One region of the Brevibacillus jepli genome, then DNA from elsewhere that is predicted to be linked to it. Evidence: a T-box and tRNA genes for the amino acid it is inferred to sense, from the RefSeq annotation. Region 1 holds a T-box; the other holds one or more tRNA genes.
What was found. A T-box is a leader RNA that pairs with one kind of tRNA and senses whether it is charged. The one in region 1 lies ahead of glyQ (glycine--tRNA ligase subunit alpha), so its partner is inferred to be a tRNA-Gly.
Positions count from the first base shown of each region.

Region 2: it has a tRNA-Gly gene. The T-box ahead of glyQ (glycine--tRNA ligase subunit alpha) is inferred to sense a tRNA for this amino acid. The anticodon was not compared.

Region 1 is NZ_JBFEFW010000004.1:17,983-21,392, reverse strand. It holds gene AB1L17_RS05580 (YqzL family protein) at 1-139, shown strand, start outside; gene recO (DNA repair protein RecO) at 130-903, shown strand; T-box leader at 954-1,128, shown strand; gene glyQ (glycine--tRNA ligase subunit alpha) at 1,222-2,148, shown strand; gene glyS (glycine--tRNA ligase subunit beta) at 2,141-3,410, shown strand, end outside.
Region 2 is NZ_JBFEFW010000001.1:416,788-420,197, forward strand. It holds gene AB1L17_RS02110 (hypothetical protein) at 1-202, shown strand, start outside; tRNA gene AB1L17_RS02115 (tRNA-Tyr) at 295-379, shown strand; tRNA gene AB1L17_RS02120 (tRNA-Leu) at 408-489, shown strand; gene AB1L17_RS02125 (hypothetical protein) at 587-961, shown strand; gene AB1L17_RS02130 (O-acetyl-ADP-ribose deacetylase) at 972-1,511, shown strand; gene AB1L17_RS02135 (HD domain-containing protein) at 1,601-2,023, shown strand; tRNA gene AB1L17_RS02140 (tRNA-Gly) at 2,107-2,180, shown strand; gene AB1L17_RS02145 (DUF6492 family protein) at 2,506-3,327, shown strand.

The DNA.
Region 1 (3,410 bases):
TTGGAGAGTTTTCGCTTCAACCGGTGATATCCATGCTTACCTTCTCTACCGTGATCACCATCAAACGGATGGTTCCAGCGAGGAGACCTCGTTTGATCTCGCCCAGGAAGAATTGGGTGACACGCAGGCATGCTTGTAAAGTGGGAAGGAATTGTCATTCGCAGTGTGGACTATGGTGAGTCCAGTAAAGTGGTGACATTGTTTACCCGGGAGAACGGCAAATTTGGCGTGATGGCCCGTGGTGCCAAAAAGACCAAAAGCCGTCTTGCCGCCGTCTCCCAGTTGTTTTCGCATAGTTATTATCTATGCAAAGCGGGACCTGGTACGGGAATGCCTGATCTCTCACAGGGAGACATGCTGGATTCGTTCCGGGATATGCGGCAAAGCCTGAATGCAACGGCTTATGCCGCATACATAGCAGAACTTTTGGATCGATTGACGCAGGAAAGGGAACCGAACCCTTACTTGTTTCAGCTTCTTCTTCATACGTTTCGCTACTTGGACGAGGGGCGAGATGCTGAAATCCTGTGTCGCATTTTTGAAACCAAAATGCTGATCGTGGCGGGAATCTCCCCGCAGCTCACGGCGTGCGTAAACTGTGATGAACAGCGCGAGCCCTATGCTATCAGTGTAGGACAGGGTGGCCTGTTGTGCCCAGTTTGCCAGCCCTCTGATCCTTATGCATTGGCGGTTACTCCCTCGACCTGGAAGCTGTTACGGCTGTTCCAGGTATTTGATTTGGAGCGGCTTGGTGACATCGAAGTGAAACCGGCTACGCGAAACCAGCTAAAGCATGTGCTTCGAGGCTTCATGGATGAGTATCTGGATCTCAGGCTGAAAAGTCGAGCATTTCTGGAACAACTGGAGCGGATGGAAAGAATGGCACAATCAGATCCGGACTAATTGACATCCGATTTTCTTTTCGTTATGATAAGAACCAAACTTGTATACTGAATGTTGCCATGAAGGAAAAGAGTAGTCGGCCACTGGCTGTAAAAGCGAACCGGGGATAGTGGAAGCCCGGTCACCAAGCTGATGAAGGGCGTTCTGGAGCAATTTAATTCTAAGGTGGGCGAAGATGTTATTCGCCAAGTAGGGTGGAACCGCGAGAATCCTCTCGTCCCTACACTGTCGCATCAGGCAGTGTAGAGGCGGGAGGTTTTTTTAGTTCGTTCACAAAGCCTAGGTTTCTAAATAGTTGGAGGAGGAAAAAGCATGAAAATGACATTTCAAGACATCATTTTGACGCTGCAAAACTTTTGGGCAAAGCAAAACTGTCTGATTGTCCAGCCGTATGACGTTGAAAAAGGGGCAGGTACGCTAAACCCGATGACCTTCCTTCGTTCCATTGGTCCTGAGCCGTGGAATGTCGCTTATGTAGAGCCTTCCCGTCGCCCGGCGGATGGACGCTATGGGGAGAACCCGAACCGTCTGTATCAGCATCACCAGTTCCAAGTAATCATGAAGCCATCTCCGGACAATATTCAGGAGCTGTACCTGGAGAGCTTGCGCGAGCTCGGGATCGATCCGCTTGAGCATGACATCCGATTTGTAGAGGACAACTGGGAGCATCCTGGACTTGGTGCATGGGGCTTGGGCTGGGAAGTTTGGCTGGACGGAATGGAGATCACGCAGTTCACGTACTTCCAGCAAGTAGGCGGTCTGGAATGCAAGCCAGTCGCAGTCGAGCTGACTTACGGACTTGAGCGCTTGGCTTCATACATTCAGGAGAAAGAAAATGTGTTCGATCTGGAATGGTGCAATGGCTATACGTACGGAGATGTATTCCTGCAGCCAGAATACGAGCATTCCAAATACACGTTTGAGCTGTCCGACGTCGACATGCTGTTCTCTCTCTACAATACGTACGAGGCAGAAGCTAAGAGATTGATGGCTGAGCGACTGGTTTACCCAGCGTATGATTACGTACTGAAATGCTCCCACACCTTCAACTTGCTTGATGCTCGTGGAGCAATCAGTGTGACAGAGCGTACAGGCTATATCGCTCGTGTACGCAACCTGTCTCGTGAAGTAGCACAAACCTACTACAAAGAGCGTGAGCGCCTTGGCTTCCCGCTTTTGCAAAAAGGCAACGCAGAAGCTGCGGATCAAGCGAATCAGGTGAAGGGAGAGGATACAAATGAGTAAGCGCGATCTACTCGTCGAAGTTGGTTTGGAAGAAATGCCTGCTCGTTTTGTCGCACTGGCAGCGGCACAATTCAAGGAAAAAGTAGAAAAGTGGCTGACTGCTGAGCGCGTGCCGTTTGATCAAATTACGGCATTGGAGACACCTCGCCGTTTTGCCCTCTTGATCAACGGACTTGCAGAAAAGCAGCCTGACCGCAATGATGAAGCAAAAGGTCCAGCTCGCAAAATCGCGCAAGATGAAGCGGGTAACTGGTCGAAAGCAGCACTTGGCTTTGCGCGCAGCAACAATGTTGAGCCAGACCAACTATATTATAAAGAAGTAAATGGCATCGAGTATGTTCATGCTCGCAAATCCGAGGCGGGTAAACCAACTACGGAGCTATTACCGCAACTGGCTGACGTCATTGCTGGAATGAGCTTCCCGAAAAACATGCGCTGGGGCGCAAGAGATTTGAAGTACGTTCGTCCGATTCGTTGGATGGTTGCCCTGTTCGGAGAAGAATTGATCGAGCTTGAGATCGCTGGTGTAACGAGTGGACGTGTATCTCGCGGACACCGTTTCTTGGGTACTGAAGTAACGCTGAATCATCCAAGTGAATACGTGAGCAAGCTGGCTGAACAATACGTCATGGTGAATCCTGACGAGCGCAGAGCAGCGATTGTGGACCAAATTCATCGCTTGGAGCAAGAGAATGGCTGGAAAATCCCGATGGATGAAGGCCTGCTGGATGAAGTGGTTCATCTCGTTGAATATCCAACAGCCCTTTTCGGTACGTTCGAGGAAGAATTCCTCTCCATTCCGCGTGAAGTTTTGGTTACTTCCATGCGTGAGCACCAGCGCTATTTCCCAGTTGAAAACGCTGATGGTCAACTGCTGAATCACTTCGTTACGGTTCGTAACGGAGACAGCCGCGCTCTGGAAAACGTAGCAAAAGGGAATGAAAAAGTTCTTCGTGCCCGTCTGTCTGATGCTCGCTTCTTCTACGTGGAAGACCAAAAGCTGTCCATTGAAAGCTGCCTGAAGCGTTTGGAGACAATCGTTTACCATGAAGAGCTGGGAACAATCGGTGATAAAGTTCGACGTGTACGTAAAACAGCTGGTCTGATTGCAAGCAAGCTGGGTGTAAGCCCTGAAGAAACCAAGCAGGTAGACCGCATTGCAGAAATTGCTAAATTCGACCTCGTTACCAACATGGTCGGCGAATTCCCTGAACTGCAAGGAATCATGGGTGAAGATTACGCACGTAAAGCGGGTGAGTCTG
Region 2 (3,410 bases), on a different contig from region 1:
CGGAATTGATGAATCGGTCCCATACTTTTTGGATATAAAATGCGAGGAAGATCAAGTGAAGATTCGCAAAAACCGGATTATAGACTTCCCCGAATACACCTGTGAGGAAGAAGCACAGTTTCAGGAGGTGGACGAAGCACTGCACGTCTTTCACGAGTGGGCACAGGAAATCTTGGCTAAAAAAGAAAGTCAATCCGAATAAAAGTATTGACGCGAAGCAAAGTTCATGATAGATTAATAAATGTCGCTTCTGGTTGAAGAAAGTAGATGCAGAAGAGAGACAGCACATATTGTGGGGAGATAGTGAAGTGGCTAAACACGGCAGACTGTAAATCTGCTCCCTCCGGGTTCGGCGGTTCGAATCCGTCTCTCCCCACCATTGATTTTCTTTTTTCATAGATTCACTTGCCGGTGTGGCGGAATGGCAGACGCGCGCGACTCAAAATCGTGAGGGAAACCGTGGGGGTTCAAGTCCCTTCACCGGCACCATTATCTAAATACGAATGCACACTAACCATGATGGAAACAGAGACATGGAAGGTGTGTTTTTTTGTTTGTCAGAAAAAGGTGGAGAGGGGGGACGATCATGTACACTACAGATGAATTGGAAAGAATGATTCGAGAAGTAAAAACACTAGGAAATTACAAGTTTCATGAAGAGAAGCAATGCTTCTATGGTGATGCAGAGATTGAAATCTATGCACGAAAATTAGGAAATGACACTTATTCGGTCTACGAGTTTTACTATTTCGATGGTATCGAGGTTAGTGCGTACCGTGAAGGAGAAGAGCCGTACGTTTTTCAAGGTACAGAAGAAGAGGTGAGAGCAAAAATTATCGATTCTTATCATTCTGAATCCGGGATTTTTATGGGCTATCCTGTTTTATACATAAATATTTCTGTTGTGTTTGACTTTGATGCCAGGGAATATGATGAGTATTTTGGAATCGTGAGAGAATAAGGAGACAATCATGAACAGCATCCTGGAAAGAATCGAGATTATACAAGGTGACATAACCAAAATTTCAGCTGATGCAATTGTAAATGCTGCAAATTCAAGCTTACTTGGTGGCGGCGGTGTTGATGGTGCCATCCACAAAGCTGGTGGAAAAGACATATTGGAGGAATGTAAAAGAATTCGTGCAAAGCAAGGTGGATGTAAAACGGGAGAAGCAGTCATAACAACAGCGGGCAAACTTTCCGCTAAATATGTTATCCATACAGTCGGGCCAGTGTGGAATGATGGCAAGAGTGATGAGGAAATGTATTTGCGAAGCTGTTACCGAAAAGCATTGGAGTTAGGCGAGAACTATGAAGTAAAGAGCATAGCATTTCCTACTATTAGTACAGGAATATTCAAGTTCCCAAAAGATCAAGCATGCTCCATTGCAGTGGATACAGTGATATCCTTTTTAAAAGAAAATACTTCAATAAACAAAGTGATATTTGTTACTTATGATGAGGTCAATTACAGATTGTATGTGGAGAAAATGAAAGATTTACAAGCATGAGATCATCCACAACGACAAAATACTTCAACTGTGTAAAGTATTCATATAGTGACAGAAGGCAGAAATTATTTAGAAAAAGGAGAATCAGGTTGAGTACACTAGAAAAGGCAATTGTCATTGCGACACAAGCCCATGCCGGGCAAATTGATAAAGGTGGGAATCCGTATATCCTGCATCCTTTACGAATCATGTTAAAAATGACAACAGAAGAAACCCGGATCGCAGCGGTATTGCATGATGTTCTGGAAGATACAGAAGTAACCGAAGATGAACTCCGAGCGGCTGGATTTCATGAAAAGGTTATTGCTGCAGTAGTTGCATTAACCAGACAAGAGGAAGAATCGTACATGGAGTTTATTAAACGGACGAAACGCGATCCCGTTGCAAGAATTGTGAAATTGGGTGATTTGGAAGATAATTGTGATGTAACACGTATCCCCAATCCAACTGATACTGATTTGGAGAGAATCAAGCGTTATAAGAAGGCGATTCACGAACTGCTGTCATCGTAGCGGGTAATTGTATGGACAATTCAAAAAGATCGCTATATAATTGGTAATAGTTGGAGTGAAGAGATGACAGCAAGTAACAAATTGCGGGTGTAGTTCAATGGTAGAACTCTAGCTTCCCAAGCTAGCGGCGTGGGTTCGATTCCCATCACCCGCTCCATAGTAATCAGAGCGTAGGAACCTTGATATATCAAGGTTTTTTCTTTTTGTTTCTTCGGAATATGCACAGGGTGTTCTATTTATCCAGTCAGTACCATCGGAGTCGGATCGAGCTGCCATTGTTGTAGGTCAACGATTTCGACTAGGTAAAGTGAGGAGAGTTTCAAGACAAAAGAAGGCAGACAAACACCCGTTTTGCAAGATATCCATATCTGTCATATTCACCCTAAGGAAAAAAATCATATCCTATCTGGTAAGTCAGAGACTTTGGCTGTCCTGTCCAGACACACATGCTTGAAACTGCTAAGCGAAAAGGAGTTGAGAAGTTGTCACGTTCTGCGAAAAGCACCTTCAACAGCTCTATCAAAATTGATGTCCTGATCCCAGCTATTGAGAAAGACCTTGGCACTCTTCCCTATGTCATTGACAGTATCCGTAAGCAAGTGAAGCATCCGGTCGGTAAGATCATGGTTGTATCGCCACCAAGCAAGCGAATCCAAGCCCTTTGTCGGCGTAAAAACTGCACCTTCATCAATGAAAGACGCGTGCTTCCGATTACAAAAAAAGACATTCACTACCAAACCAAACGCACCAATCGCTCAGGCTGGCTGCTCCAACAATTGTTGAAGCTGGCGGGAGGAAGCTTGACCAAGCAAAGGTATTATCTTGTGATTGACGCGGACACCATTCTCATCCGCCCACATGTCTTTCTCGTCAACGGGAAAACTGTTTTTTACTGCCGTAACTGGAGTCGTCCCGAGTATTTTCGCACCTATAAGAAATTACTGGGGACCAAGGCAACCGCCTCGCGCTCTTTCGTTGCCCACTATATGCTGTTCGACAAATCAAAGCTCTCCCGACTAAAGTATAAAATTGAGGCCAGGCATAAGACTAGGTGGTATTGGGCGATTATCAAGAAGACCAACAAACAGAGTTACGCCGGCTTCTCCGAGTTCGAAACTTACGGTAACTTCGTGAAAGCTCACTATCCCGGTCATCTGGTTGTAAGAAGTACCCTTAACAAAAGCTTCTCTTCAAAACCGTCATCACTTACTCGCAACCGAATCATCAGACTGGCTCAGAAATACAGGTCCATCTCCTTTCATAAACGCGCTTGGTATATCCGGAAGAGGAGCGTGAGAAAATGAGTCCAACTGCTTGTTATGTGAAAGTGCCCGGTCCATTTCGAGTCAACCATATTTTTTCTACATCCACGCGGTCTGGGTATATC